DNA from 2 places in the Arthrobacter sp. K5 genome. Region 2 is predicted to be linked to the other one. Evidence: riboswitches for the same ligand, from Rfam matches in the RefSeq annotation. Region 2 holds a riboswitch; the other holds the start of a gene.
What was found. Region 2 has a riboswitch for thiamine pyrophosphate ahead of ABRP34_RS12330 (ECF transporter S component). Riboswitches for the same ligand answer to the same signal wherever they lie in the genome.
Positions count from the first base shown of each region.

Region 1: it holds a riboswitch for thiamine pyrophosphate, as region 2 does, so the genes downstream of both, thiD (bifunctional hydroxymethylpyrimidine kinase/phosphomethylpyrimidine kinase) here and ABRP34_RS12330 (ECF transporter S component) in region 2, are expected to answer to the same signal.

Region 1 is NZ_CP159279.1:1,036,709-1,044,244, forward strand. It holds gene proB (glutamate 5-kinase) at 1-207, opposite strand, end outside; gene obgE (GTPase ObgE) at 272-1,861, opposite strand; gene rpmA (50S ribosomal protein L27) at 1,980-2,243, opposite strand; gene rplU (50S ribosomal protein L21) at 2,304-2,612, opposite strand; gene thiD (bifunctional hydroxymethylpyrimidine kinase/phosphomethylpyrimidine kinase) at 2,942-4,507, opposite strand; TPP riboswitch at 4,490-4,586, opposite strand; gene ABRP34_RS04590 (Rne/Rng family ribonuclease) at 4,775-7,536, opposite strand, start outside.
Region 2 is NZ_CP159279.1:2,718,020-2,725,555, forward strand. It holds gene ABRP34_RS12325 (ABC transporter ATP-binding protein) at 1-1,658, opposite strand, end outside; gene ABRP34_RS12330 (ECF transporter S component) at 1,658-2,278, opposite strand; TPP riboswitch at 2,351-2,494, opposite strand; gene ABRP34_RS12335 (heme-degrading domain-containing protein) at 2,614-3,165, shown strand; gene ABRP34_RS12340 (DUF4235 domain-containing protein) at 3,223-3,486, shown strand; gene ABRP34_RS12345 (hypothetical protein) at 3,958-5,940, shown strand; gene mnhG (monovalent cation/H(+) antiporter subunit G) at 6,011-6,427, opposite strand; gene ABRP34_RS12355 (monovalent cation/H+ antiporter complex subunit F) at 6,417-6,695, opposite strand; gene ABRP34_RS12360 (Na+/H+ antiporter subunit E) at 6,692-7,237, opposite strand; gene ABRP34_RS12365 (Na+/H+ antiporter subunit D) at 7,234-7,536, opposite strand, start outside.

The sequences.
Region 1 (7,536 bases), 1.7 Mb from region 2:
GTCCCGCGGGCGCTTGATAAGGCCCAGAGGTGCCAGCCCCGCGGAGATGGCACCGGAGGAGACCAGAATGATTTCGGTGCCCTCGTTGCTCTTGGCCGCCAGCGCATTGGAGAGTTCGATCAACGCCTCTTCGGAAATTCCGCCCTTGATGCTTGTGAGCGACGACGATCCGACCTTGACGACAATGCGGCGGGCTCTGGCGAGCATGCTGCGGTCGTCGGTTCTTGGTTCCTCGATGACAATTGCGGAATTATCAGACACGTGTGCGGGTTCACTCCTCATGTTGGGTGTTCAGTCCACTCTCCTTGAGCGGCCGTGCTGCACGGCGCCCACTGACTGATTCGGTCCAGATGCCCGCCTTGCGCTCGGCTTCCAGCTCGGCACGTGCCGCTGCCTTGGCCTCACGGCGTTCGATCTGTTCCTCACGCTTCTGGCTGCGGGTGGGACGGTCGCCGATGTCTGCGAACCGGACGTCCGTGCCGCGCGGCGACGCCAGCAGCTCGGCGCCAGCCATCATGGTCGGCTCCCAGTCGAACACCACGCCGTCGTCCTCACCGATCACTACGGTGTCGCCGGGCTTGGCGCCCTGCTTGAACAGCTCGGTTTCGACGCCGAGCTTGGCCAGCCGGTCGGCAAGGTAGCCAATGGCTTCCTCGTTGGTGAAGTCCGTCTGCTTGACCCAGCGCACGGGCTTCTCGCCCAACACGCGGAACAGCGGCTCCAGGTTCTTCTCCTCGCGGCGGATCCGGAAACCGGTCTCGTTGACGGCGCGGGGCCGGAGTACCGGTGCGTGCACCTTCGGCGGTGTGGCCTCCACACTGTCGCGGGCGGCCTTGACGATCTCCGCCATGGCAAATCCGAGTTGCCGGAGGCCTTCGTGGCTCGTGGCCGAAACCTCGAACACGCGGTAGCCCCTCGACTCCAGCTCCGGGCGGACGAACTCGGCCATGTCCTTGCCGTCAGGCAGGTCGACCTTGTTCAAAGCCACCAACCGGGGCCGGTGGTTCAGCGGAACAACCTCGCCGTCGTTGCCGGCATAGCTCATATCAACGGCGTACTTCTCGAGTTCAGCTTCGATGATGGCGAGGTCGGAGAGTGGATCTCTGTCAGATTCCAGCGTACCGCAGTCCAAAACGTGCACCAAAGCGGCGCACCGCTCGACGTGCCGCAGGAAGTTGTGCCCCAGGCCCTTGCCTTCGCTTGCGCCTTCAATGAGCCCGGGGACGTCGGCGATGGTGAACCGGACGTCGCCCGCCTGCACGACGCCGAGGTTGGGGATGAGGGTGGTGAAGGGGTAATCAGCGATCTTCGGCCGGGCGGCAGACATGGCCGCGATCAGGCTGGACTTGCCGGCGGAGGGGAATCCGACCAGGGCGATGTCGGCAATCGACTTCAGCTCGAGGACGATGTCGCTGGCGTCACCCTCGATGCCAAGCAAGGCGAACCCCGGGGCCCGCCGCTTCTGGGAGGACAGTGCGGCGTTGCCCAGCCCGCCCTGCCCGCCGGACGCCGCGATGAATTCCGTGCCTTCGCCAACGAGGTCAGCAAGGACCTTGCCGTCCTTGGTCTTGACGACGGTTCCGTCCGGAACCGGCAGGACCAGGGTTTCGCCGTTCTTGCCGCCGCGCCAGTCTCCCATGCCGGGGCCGCCGTTCGTGGCGTGCCGGTGGGGTGCGTGGTGGTAGTCGAGCAGCGTGGTGGTCTGCGAGTCGACGCGCAGGATGACGTCGCCGCCGTCGCCGCCGTTGCCGCCGTCGGGTCCGCCCAGGGGCTTGAACTTCTCACGGTGCACGGAGACGCAGCCGTGGCCGCCGGTACCGCCAGATACGTGCAGTACTACCCGGTCTACAAAGCTCGCCACGGTGAATCTCCTCTATTGCTTAACTCGGCCGTCTTGAACGTCCAAATTGATTGTAGTGCGGTTAAAAGAACAGTGGAGCGGGCCATCATGGCCCGCTCCACCGGTTCAGATCCTGTTGTTACTCTGCAGCTGCAGCGGCAACGATGTTCACGACCCGACGGCCGCGGCGGGTGCCGAATTCAACAGCGCCTGCCTGCAGTGCGAACAGTGTGTCGTCGCCACCGCGGCCAACGCCTGCACCGGGGTGGAAGTGGGTGCCGCGCTGGCGAACGATGATCTCGCCTGCGGAAACTACCTGGCCGCCGAAGCGCTTGACGCCGAGGTACTGGGCGTTGGAGTCACGACCGTTGCGAGTGGAGCTCGCGCCTTTTTTATGTGCCATTTGGAATGCCTGCCTTTAAATTCTGGGGAATCTGCTGAAAACCTGAACAGTAACCGGTGGTTACTTGATACCGGTGATCTTGACCTTGGTCAGTTCCTGACGGTGACCCTGGCGCTTCTTGTAACCGGTCTTGTTCTTGAACTTCTGGATGACGATCTTCGGACCACGAAGGTCCTGGAGGATCTCAGCCGTAACCGTTACCTTGGCCAGGTCCGCAGCTGCGGAGGTGACCTTGTCGCCGTCTACCAGGAGCAGCGCGGGCAGCTCAATGGTGCTGCCAGCTCCACCGGCGACGCGGTTCAGGGTAACGAAGTCTCCAACGGAAACCTTCTCTTGGCGGCCGCCTGCGCGGACAATCGCGTACACCACTTGGGCACTCACTTCTCTCGACGTCTATTACTAAATTTGCGTGCGGAACCTGGGTCCGATGAATTGGCCTGGCTCTCGCTGTGCCTCAACGCCGTGGATTGCCCGGGGGGAACCCGTGAGCTATCCCAGGAACAAGCCCGATTGGGCGATCCCGGGTCATAACCCAAGTGTTGGCGTAAGCACCGAAGATCTAGAATACGCTAATTCCGTCGTCGGCCGCAAATGAGGCTGGCACCGGCGGGTTGTCCGTGATAGGCGCCACACGGGCGCTGTTCCGGACATCCGATGCCGTGCGCGACTATCTTACCCGGCGCAGCGCCCGTTTCCGCTCAGCTGTGACGGCTCGGCGCGTCGAAGAAGTCCACCTCGTAGCGGCAGGACTGCCGGAACGCGGTGATCATCGCTTCACGCTCCCCTGCCGACGCGGCCCGGCCGGCGTCGTCGGCGATTTCGATGGCCCGCAGGGTCGCGGCGGCGAACTCCTCGTCGGCGTAGGTCCGCAGCCACTCGGCGTAAGGGTGCCCGGCCTGCGCCCCGGCGGCCACATATTCGGCGTGCAGGGTCTCCCCCACCTCGGCGTACAGCCAGAAGCAGGGCAGGACGGCGGCGACCAGCACCGCGTAACTGCCGCCCGCCGAAGCTGCGACCAGATGATCCACATACGCCTTCGTGACCGGGCCAAGTTCCGTCTGCACGGAGCGCGTGCTGAGCCAGTTGCGGTGCAGTTCCGATTCAACCTCCAGGCATTGCTGGGCTGAGTGCGCCCAGAACAGCTGCTCGGACTCGGTCGGCGCGAGTGCGCTGGCCCGCGCCAGCACACGGGAGTAGCCGTTGAGGTAAATGGCATCCTGGGCCAGGTAGTACGCGAATTCCCGCTCCGCCAGGGTGCCTTCGGCGAGTCCACGGATGAAGCCCAGGCCATAGATGGCTTCCAGGTCGGCAACGGTCTCGGCGCGCAGCAGTTCCGCGAACCCGCCCTTCCGTTCGGGCTGGGCCAGGTGGTGGAAGTGGTGGATCGGTCCGTTGCCTGCGCCGACCTCCAGCTGCCCGGAGGTACGGAGCGCCCCGGCCAGCCAGGGCTTGACCGCCCGCAGGGACGCCTCCCAGTCGCCCAGCCGTGCCTGGGCCGTGGCCATGGCCGAGGAGAGCGAGCACCCGGTGCCGTGGCTGTTCCGCGTGCCAATCCGTTCGCCCGCAAACTCCACCACCTCAGCAGACAGCAGCCCGGCCGTGTTCACGAGGGCATCCGGGCAGGTTGAGCCGTTCAGGTGACCGCCTTTGACAAGGACCGTGGCACCGGTCCGGGCCGCGAGCCGCCTGCCCTGGTCAAGGGCGGCGGGCCAGTCCGCGGCCTCCGGTTCCCCGAGCAGCATGGCCAGTTCGGGCAGGTTGGGGGTGATCAGGTCCGCCAGCGGCAGCAGTTCGCCGAGGGCTGCCTCCGCGGACTCCTGCAGGAGGCGGTCACCGCTGGTGGCCACCATCACCGGATCCACAACCACGACGCCGGGCCGCACCTTTTCGAGCCAGCCGCGGACGGCGGCAATCACCTGTGCATCGCCCAGCATGCCGATCTTCACGGCGTCCACCTGGATGTCGTCGCTGACGGCATCCAGTTGCGCTGACAGGAAGGTTGCCGGCGGAACGTGCACGCCGCGCACGCCGGTGGTGTTCTGGGCAGTGAGGGCCGTTATGGCGGCCATTCCGTAGCCACCGTGGGCCGCAATACTCTTCAGGTCGGCCTGTATGCCTGCGCCGCCGGACGGATCCGACCCCGCAATGGCAAGGACCCGGGGAACGTCGCGGGAGGTCCGGCCGGGCGGCGCCACGGTTTCCAGAAGGGAACCGGCGGCAGCCGCGGGTGCGGGCAGGAGTGATGCTGATGACAAGGAAGACATCCCTTCGCCGGTGCTAACCGGACAGGTTCAACGGGTTTGGATCTCAGCCGGCCCGTGCGCGGCACCCCGTGTCAGTCCCCCAGCCTAGCGGTTCGTCCGGGCCGGGACACGGAATTTGACGTTTGCGACAGGCTTCCGCGGTCTGTGCCCCGCCGCCTGGACATTGACCCATGCACTGGCCGGTGCCACATCCGCCTGACCCAGAAAGGTCCGGCACCGCAGGCGCGGTGCCGGACCTTCCATGAGTCAGCTCAGAGTTCGCTGGTCCTAGAGCTCTGAGGCGGGTACCCCGACGCCCAGGATGATCGGTTCGCTGGCGGGCTGCTGAGCCGCCTTGGGGGCTCCCTGTGCATCGCCCGTCTCCGGCGCCTTGGCCTCGTGCGAGTGCCCGGCAGCGGCCACCGGAGCAACCTCGTGGTGTTCCACGGATGTCTCGTTGGCTGCACCCTGGGCGCGGCTGGCACTGCGGTTGCGGCGCGGACGGCGGCTGCGCGACGGCTCGGCGGCGCTTTCGGCGCGCTGGGCTTCCGGCTGCTGGCTGGCAGGCCGCGCCATGGCAGGAGCATGCTCCTCCTCAGCGGGGCCGGGGGCGGCCGGAGCACCGAGGTGCGCGAAGGCTTCCTCCAGGCGGTGCAGCGTCAGGGCCGGCTCTTCCTTAACCGGCTCCTCGCTGTGATCCACAAACGGAAGAATGACTTTCTCGCCGCCGAAGGTGAGCACAGCACCGGGCCGTCCGGAGACGCTCTCCGTTTCCGGAGCGCGGTGCACCACGGGGCTTTCCGGTGCTGCGGCCGCGGGTGCAGCCGGCCGTGCGGCCTCACCCGACGCTGCGGCGCTGTGCGCTGCTTCCTCGTGCAAGTGGGCGGCGTGGGCTGCTGCCGCGATGTTGGCAAGGGCAGCGCGGGTCGCTTCAGCCTTGGCGTGGCGTTCTGCTTCCGACGGTTCCGGATGGTGCACGGCAGCAGGGGCAGCCGGGGCAGTCTCGAAGGACGGCTGTCCACCCTTGCCGCGGCGGCGCTTCCGCTCGGACCGGGCAGGGGGCTGGACCTCTGCGCGGTGCACGTGGTGCTCCGCGGCCACGGTGTTGGCGCGGCGGTGCTCCACCGGCTCGTCATGGGTGACGACGCCCCGGCCGGCGCATGCCTCGCACTGCTCGCCGAAGACTTCCAGGAGGCCGGTGCCCATGCGCTTGCGCGTCATCTGCACGAGTCCCAGGGAGGTCACTTCGGCCACCTGGTGCTTTGTCCGGTCGCGGCCCAGGCATTCCACCAGTCGGCGCAGGACAAGGTCGCGGTTGGATTCCAGCACCATGTCGATGAAGTCGATGACGATGATGCCGCCGATGTCGCGCAGCCGCAGCTGGCGGACAACTTCCTCGGCTGCTTCCAGGTTGTTCTTGGTGACTGTCTCTTCGAGATTGCCGCCGCTGCCGGTGAACTTGCCGGTGTTGACGTCAACAACGGTCATGGCCTCGGTCCGGTCAATGACCAGCGAGCCGCCGGACGGCAGGAATACCTTGCGGTCCAGTGCCTTGTGGATCTGCTCGTCAATGCGCCAGGCGGAGAAGATGTCCTCGTCCCTGGTCCACTTTTCGAGCCGGCCCACCAGGTCCGGAGCAACGTAGGTGACGTAGGCCTCGATGGTGTCCCACGCTTCGTCGCCGGACACGATCAGCTTGGAGAAGTCCTCGTTGAAGACGTCCCGCACAACCTTGATGGTCAGGTCCGGTTCACCGTAGAGCAGTTCGGGGGCGAGTACCTTGGTGGACTTCGCCTGGCTCTCAATCCCCTCCCACTGGGCACGGAGACGGTTGATGTCGTGGGTCAGTTCCTCTTCGGAGGCGCCTTCAGCGGCCGTCCGCACAATGACGCCCGCGTCCTCGGGGAGGCGGTCCTTGAGGATCCGCTTCAGGCGGTTCCGTTCGACGTCGGGCAGCTTGCGGGAGATGCCGGTCATGGACCCGCCGGGGACATACACGAGATACCGGCCGGGCAGGGAGATCTGGCTGGTGAGCCGTGCACCCTTGTGGCCCACCGGGTCCTTGGTCACCTGGACCAGGACGGAGTCGCCGGACTTCAGCGCGTTTTCGATCCGGCGCTGCTTGCCTTCAAGGGTGGCTGCGTCCCAATTGACCTCACCGGCGTACAGCACGGCGTTGCGGCCGCGTCCGATGTCCACGAAAGCGGCTTCCATGGACGGCAGGACGTTCTGGACCTTGCCCAGGTAGACGTTGCCGATCAGGGAGTCCTGCTGCGTCTTGGAGACGAAATGCTCAGCCAGGACCCCGTCCTCCAGGACACCGATCTGGATTCTGTCGTCGCGCTGGCGGACGATCATCTGGCGGTCCACGGATTCCCGACGGGCCAGGAACTCGGCCTCGGTAATCACGGTGCGGCGGCGGCCCGTGTCCCGCGATTCGCGGCGGCGCTGCTTCTTGGCCTCCAGGCGGGTGGATCCCTTGACGCTGGTGACGCGGTTGCTCGCCGGCGCCTCGCTGATGGTCCGCGGGGCACGGACGCGGGTGACCGTGTTGGGGGGATCGTCGTCTCCCCCGCCGGTCAGTTCCAGGTCCTGGTCACCGCGGCGGCGGCGACGGCGACGGCGGGACGTCACGCCGTCTTCCGGCTGCGCCCCCTCGTCTTCGCCGGCTTCGTCAGAATCGTCAGTTCCCTCGTCGCCGTCGGTAAGCTCGCGGTCGGTCCGGCTGCGGCCGCGGCGGCCGCGGCTGCGCCGCCGGCGGCGGCCGCCCTCGTCCTCCAGCTCGTCCTCGCCCTCCTCGGCTGCCACGTCCTCTTTGGCGGGAGCGGCAGGGCGGATGACGGTGTTCAGGTCAGGGGCCTGGAAGATGATCGATGTAACTGAGGCAGGCTCCAGGAAGAGCGAACCCAGGGGCGACTGCCCGGCAGCCTCTTCTTCGGGCTCTTCCTCGGCACCGGCTTCCTGTGCAGCCACCTGTACGGCAGGGGCTGCTCCGGCCGGCGCTGCCTGGGCTGCAGGGGCGCCAGCAGCCGGGGCGGGCACCTCCGTCC
Region 2 (7,536 bases):
GTCGCAGCCTGTTCTGACGTTGGTTCGGCTTCTGAAGTGGGCACAATGAGCCCGGGCTCCACGGGTCGCGGCTCGGGCCGTCCGCCGGAGCCCAGCCGCAGCTCGGTGCCGCCGAGCACATGCGTGAACTCCTCGTCGTGCGTGACGGACACGACCGCCGTGCCGGCGTCGAGCAGCTCAGAAAGGAACGAGGCAAGCTCCGCCCAGGTGTTGGCATCCTGGCCGAAGGTTGGCTCGTCCAGGACCAGCACCTGCGGGTGGGCGGCCAGGACAGTGGCCACGGACAGCCGGCGTTTCTCCCCGCCGGACAGCGTGTACGGGTTGGCGTCCACGAGATGCGTGAGGCGAAGGCGCTCCAGCAGCTCGTCAACGCGGTCCTCGCCGTGGCCCAGATGGCGCGGCCCGAACTGCAGCTCGTCCAGGACGCGGCCGGTGACGAACTGGTGCTCGGGTTCCTGGAACACCGTGCCGATCCGGGCGATCAGCTGCTCGGCCCTCCACTTGAAAGGGTCAATTCCTGCTCCGCCACTCAACTCAACGGTCGCGGAGACCTTGCCGTCCACCGGAGGCAGCAGCCCGGCGAGCGTCAGCGCAAAGGTGGACTTGCCGGCGCCGTTGGGACCCGTGACGGTCAGCGCCTCCCCCGCCCGGACCTGCGCCGTGACGTCCCGCAGTACGGGCTCGGGCGGTACGGAGCGGAAGCCGCGGCGCCGGGGCCGTTCCCGCGACACCGCGAGCTTTTCGGCGGCGAGCAGCAGCTGGCCGCCGTCAATGCCGGGGACAGCCAGGCGGCGCCGGGTTTCGGGGACGTAGCCCGGGACCCAGACGCCGGCGGCGGTAAGCATCCCGCGGGCCTGCTCGAGGACCTCGTCCGGCGTCCCGTCGATCAGCACCGCACCGTTCGCTGCGGACCCCGGCTGCATGACCACGATGCGGTCCACCAGATCTTTCCAGGCCGCGACCCGGTGCTCCACCACCACCAGGGTGGCCCCGGTCTTGTCGAGGCAGCGGCCCACGGCGTCCCGGACCTCCAGGACGCCGACCGGGTCGAGGTTCGCGGTCGGCTCGTCCAGCAGAATGAGTCCCGGACGCATCGCCAGTATGCCGGCGAGCGCCAGGCGCTGCTTCTGGCCGCCGGACAGGGCCGACGTCGGGTGGTTCAGCGGCAGGTGCGACAGTCCGACGTCGTCCAGCGCCTCGTGCACGCGGCGCCAGATCTCGTCGCGGGGCACGGAGAGGTTCTCGGCGCCGAAGGCGACGTCGTCGCCCAGGCGGGAGAGCACCACCTGGGTTTCCGGGTCCTGCTGCATGAGTCCGGCACGGCCCCGTTGCGCGCGCGGCGGCGCACCGTCGATGAGCAACTCGCCGCTCTCATCCGGGTCGTCGCGGTCCGCTGCCCCGGTGTCAAGGGTCCCGGCGTCCAGGGTCCCGTGCACGGTACTGCTGCCCGCGTCGCTGTCCCCCAGCACCCCGGCCAGGGCGTGGAGCAGCGTGGACTTGCCTGCCCCGGAAGGGCCCAGCAGCAGGACGCGTTCGCCGGGGCGGATGTCCAGGTCCAGGGCGTGGACGGCAGGTTTGGTGCGGCCGGCGTGGCGCCAGCCCCACCCGCGGGCGTGTACCGCGGCGGGGCGGACCGCGCCGTCGTGTTGTCCGGGCATTAGGAGAAGACGGGCTCCGTGGCTGCCTTGCGGGAGGCGAAGGAGCTCAGCACGCCGGTCCTGGCCAGGCCCCGGGTGGCGATCCAGGACAGGGCACCGGCGATGACTGCGCCAGAGATGGCGCAGAACACGATGTACGCGAACTTGTCGCCTGCGGCGTAGGCGATGTTCCAGCCCCACGGTGCGAAGGAGTCGTTGAGGCCGCAGAACAGCCCGGCACCGGCGCCTGCCAGCAGCGATGCGGGGAGGTTGAACTTCCGGTACACCAGGGCGGCGAACACGAGCTCCGCGCCCAGGCCCTGCAGGACGCCGGAGATCAGCACCGTGGTGCCGTACTGCGAGCCCATGAGAAGTTCACCCGTGGCTGCCACCGTTTCGCAGAACAGGGCCGCGCCGGGCTTGCGGATAATGAGCATGCCCAGGACCGCCGGAATCATCCAGCCGCCGGCGTACAGGCCGGTCAGCGGCGGGTAGACGGCGTTGATGGGGGTGGAGATGAGGTTGGCCCCCTGGGACCAGGCCCAGAAGATCACGCCGCCGGCAACGGCGATAAGTGCTGCCACGACGATGTCGGCCACGCGCCAGTTGTAGCTGGTTTTCTTGATTGCTGCAGTTGTCATGATGGTCCTCCTGAGGAACAGGAGGGGAAAGCGTTCCCCCGGCTGCCGGTGGCTGGGCCACCTGCTGCCGGGCACTTTGAGAACTCGACTCCCTTACGCCGGTACTAGCCGGATCAGGTTCGAGGGTCTGCGGCGGTCCGCACTCTCAGCGCCCATCCGCGGTTGCGCTGGCAGTTGCCTTTGCATCCCGACGGCGGCGCTCCCCTGTCGTGATAAATCTGCCCTTGTGGGCCGGTCCAGTTTACACCTCGGAGGTCCCGGAATCCCGGGGCCGTTGTCACAATGCCGGAGTTTTCCTGCGCCGTCGGGACAGCTGTCCGGAGTACATTGGGGCCATGACGCTACAGGACTCCGGCAGCACTGCCCTGCCCGCCTTTGACCCCGATGCCTCCGAGGAACAGCCGGCGGGATCCCTGGAAGCCCTGATCGGTCAGATCGAGGGTGAAATCGCCGAACTGCAGTTCCCGAGGTTCAGCAAGGACGATGCACTGGCGCTGGGCCTGGAACTGGTGGAACGCGGCAAGGAGGACAACCTGCCCATTGCCATCGACATCACCAAAGGCGAACAGGTCCTCTTCCACGTTGCGCTCGAGGGAGCCACTCCGGACAACGAGGGCTGGGTGCGGGCCAAGCAGCGGACTGCCGTGCGCTATGAGGAGCCCTCACTGCTGGTAGGCCTGCGCGGCAGGGCCGGCGGGGGACGGATCGAGGACAACGCCTGGTTCGACCAGTCCACCTACGCTGCCCACGGCGGAGCCTTCCCGATCTATGTGCGGGACGTGGGAGCGGTGGCCGTGGTCACGGTGTCCGGGCTGCCGCAGAAGGCGGACCACGACCTTGTGGTGCAGGCGTTGCGGGAAATCCACCGGTCCATGCGGCTAGGCTAGCGCCTCATGCGGATAGGGTAGGAAAAGACCAGTGTTCATCACGCGAGGAGTTCCGCAATGAGTTTCTTCATCAAGCTGCTTGGCACCGGCATCAGCCTGCTGGCAGGGTTCGCCGGCACCAAGGCCGTCGATACCATCTGGGAAAAGGTCACGGGCCGGAAGCCCCCCAAGGGTGACAAGGACGACGTCCCCACCACGCTGCGCACAGCCCTGACGTTCGCCCTCGTCTCCGCTTCCGTGAGCGCGGTGATCCAGGTGCTGGCCAACCGTGGCACCCAGCGGGCCATCACCCGCTTCGCCAAGACCCAGGACATCGTCTAGCGGCAAGCTTCGCCAAGACCCAGGCATCTCCCAGCGCAGGACATCGTCCAGCGCCAGGACATCGTCCCGGCCCTTTAGCCCCCCAACATAGGGTGAGCCTGGTCCGGCCGGTTCGGCATCCTGCCGGGTTTCTCCAAGCCCGGCACGCCAATCTATACATGTTCTGAACCCGGCAGTGCTGATGACCTCGGCCGGGCTCACAACAGCCGGACCCGGCACCGCAGACCCGCGGTGCCGGGTCCGGTCACGTCCTGCGGCGGCAGCCGGTCACGTGCCCCCGCAGCCGCCGGCATCAAGCCCCGGCACGGCCCGCGGCGGCGCTGGCAAGGCCTTGGCAGGAGCACCACGGGTCCCCCCACGCCGCCGCCAAAAACCTTAGATTCCAAGGTTTTTGCAACCTCGTACCCGAACGTTTTTCCAACCCACGCCGCATTAGGTGGATGCCATCAGCGTCTTTTCGAGGAGACAAAAATGGTATCCATCCCACCTTTCCTGTCGGCCCAGCGCCTGACCCCACGACATCGGGCCCCGCGCCCATCCCGCCGCCGCGGAATCGCTGTCGCGACGGCCGTGCTGCTCGCCGCGACCGGCGCCGGCACATCGCTTGCCGCCACACAGGTGACGGTGAAGAACCCTGGCGGACTGACCGCCGTCGGGCCCGTCAACACCGAGTATGGCTTCCCGTCCTGGTACGAGGACAGCAACAAAACCCGCGTCGAGCTCTGCCTTGACGCGGAAAACCCGCTTTGCGGCTTCCTGCCCGGAGACATCCCGGACGAGACCGCCCCCATTTCGTTCCCGGACAACTTCCCGGAAGAGGCGTTCTACATGCTCGCCGGCTCGGAACTGGCCCTTCCCGGTGGAGGCCGCGCCGTCCTGGTCCTCGGTCTGGAGGCAGCGTTCGCCAACACGGTCACCGAAGGCGACCAGGTGGTGTTCGGGCGGCAGCGCATCGTCGTCAAGGGCGGACCGGCCAACGCCACCCTGACGTTCCAGCACCCCTACGGCACCATCACCATCGACACCGACGGCGCCGGCGACGGCAAGCTCGTCGAGGACATTTCACCCGCCGTCGGCAACTTCTCCACGGCCCTGAAGAGCAACATCGGCCCGTTCCTGAAGTGGGATCCGGCCGCCGCCCCGGCAGCGCCCGAAGGCTACCTCGGAGACCCGGGCCAGGACCACACCGTTACCGGCAGCCCGTTCGGTTACAACAAGTTCTCGGTGAACGGCGGCGGCCTGGCCCTGGAAACGGACCAGTTCACCGTCCAGGGCAAGATCTCCACCAATCAGGGAGTCAACGGCGACAGCGCCGTCCTGAACAGCACCATGATCGATGTGTTCGCCAGCAGCGGGAACGGCGCCCAGCTCCAGGTGGACGGGCAGGCCGGGGTTTTCGAAACCACCCCCATGCTCAGTGACCCCGACACGGGCAGGTATTACGCCCGGGTCCAGTTCACCGGGACCGCGCCGGCCACGGTGAAGGTCACCAACATCGGCGACAAGCCCGCCAGCAGCAGCCAGATCAGCGTCACCAAGCCCAGCGGCATCCTGATCACCAAGGCTGTCTATGACGGCACGAACCTGACCGTCGGTGCCCTCTCCTCCGTTGGCTACCCGCTGACCGTCACCGGTCTGGGCACACTGGATGAGCCGGCGGCCGGAACAGCAGCCGAAAAGTCGTTCCCGGTGAAGGCTCCCCCGGCCACCGTCACGGTGAAAACCGCAGCCGGCGGCTCCGCGTCCCTGCCCGTGACCGTCACCGGCGGTTCGGCAACTCCGGTCGGGCTGGACCCGGTCACTCCCGCCCCGGATCCCGGCCCCGTCGTCGACACCGGCAGCGGGTCCGTCCCCGGCGAAACGCAGCCGACGACGGCGGTAGCCACCGCCGCTTCGACCACGGTCACGCGCGGCGGAACAGTCCAGCTGGACGGCAGCGCCTCCACGGGTGCCGCCAGCTACAAGTGGCTCCAGGTCAGCGGACCCGCCGTCACCTTCTCCAGCGACACAGCCGCCAAGCCCACCGTCACCGTCCCGTACTACGCCAAGACCACCGATACGGCGCCGCTGACAGCCAAGGCCAACGACCCCATCCAGATCCAGCTGATCGTCACGGACAAGAACGGCATCGGCAGCGCACCGGCGACGGTGAATCTGACGGTCCAGACGGACACCGTTGCTGTCGCCGGTTCCCGCCACCGGCTGGGCACCGAGCTTCGGGTCACGGGCACTTCAACGCTGGCCGGCAACACGGCAGTCCTGATCCCGGCCACTACCGTGGTCATCTACGACACCACGCCCGGCCGGGCCGTCACCAAGATCGGCACAGCACAGGTCGACACCCTCGGTGCCTGGTCCTACCGGGTGAAGCCCGGACCGAACCGGCAGATCACCAGCGTCCTGGTCCAGTCCAGCCGTGGCGGCACCGCAACCGGGGTGCTCGCAACCCGGTAGAAATCCGCTGCTACCGCTCAGGGCCCCGTCTGCTCAGCAGGCGGGGCCCTGCCCGTGGTTTCGGCCGCCGTCAACCAGCGGTGCGGTTGCCGGCGTCGTCCTCTTCCGATTCCCGGGCCGCCTTGGCGGCCTTCACCACCACGGCCTCCAGCTCATCAGTGCTGAGCAGCTCCTTGTGGAGGTGCTTGGTGCGGTAGCCGGCGCGGCCCACCATGTGGGCCGAGACCGGCACGGTGAGCAGCTGGAAGATCCAGGCCACGAGCAGAACCGGCCACACCCACCAGGTGCGCAACTGCAGCCCCACCGCCGCCAGCAGCAGGAACAGTCCGAGCACCTGGGGCTTGGTGGCGGCGTGCATGCGGCTCATCAGGTCCGGGAAGCGCAGCAGGCCGATGGCGGCGGCGAGGGACATCAGAGCGCCCACCACCATGAAGACGGCCGACACAGCATCGATCAGGGTATCCACGGCGTTCGGTTCAGGACTCATTGGGCTGCTCCCGTCTGTCGGCCACGAAGCGTGCCACCGTCACTGAGCCGATGAATCCGATGACGGACACGGCCACCACCAGCATCAGGTTGTTCAGGTGCCGGTTCACTGCCATGTCGATGCACAGCGCGGCCCCGAGGATGGCAAGCAGCACGTCGGCCGCGAGGACCCGGTCCAGCAGGGACGGGCCGCGGGCGATGCGGATGATCGCACCCGCGGCGGCGAGGGCCAGCGCCACAGCCGTGACGGTGAGGACCAGCTCCATCATGCGCCAACCTCCTGCTTCAGGGCGGCAAGCTCTTCTTTCGTTCCCATGATCCGGATGAGCCCCGCCTCGGTGTCCCGGACTTCCTTGCGCAGTTTGAGGACGTCTTCCCCGTTCCGCACGTTGAGCCCGTGGATGTAGAGCGTGGAGGTGGACCTGTCCACCTCCACAACCAGTGACCCCGGGATCAGGGAGATCACGTGGCCGGTTGCCGTCACCATCAGGTCCGAATGGCTGCGCAGCGGAACGGCCACGACGGCGTTGGTCACCTTGGGCCCCTGGGCCACCGCCAGGTAGAACACCTGGCAGCTGGCGGCCACCACCCTGCCGAGGAACACCACCGCGAACGGTACGGCCTTCAGCACGTTGAAGCGGCCGCTCAGCTCCACCGGCGGCAGGTAGAACAGGCGGGCCACCGCAACCGCCAGCAGGGCGCCGAAGAGCAGGTTGCCGGGGCTGAAGTCCTGCCAGAGTGCTCCCCAGACGATGACCAGCCAGACCAGCAGCGGCAGTTCCTGCCGCAGGGACACCCTTTGCCGGCTCACTTTCCGCCTCCGCTCAGCGCCAGGGCCGGGACGGACGCGCCGTCACCGAGCACCGCCTGGATGTAGGCGGACCTGTCCAGCATGGCCGCGGCGGACTGGTCCGCCACTTGGAAGAGGGGTCCGGCGAACACGGTGAGCGCGACACCCAGGACCACCAGGCCCAGCGTGGACCCGACCATGGTCCGGGGCAGGAGGCGCACCGCCGTCGTGCCGCTTTCCGGGGCGGGGACCGCCAGGAGTACCGGGTCGGGGTGCTCCGCGTCCTCGGCCTTGCGCCAGAAGGCACGGTTCCACACCCG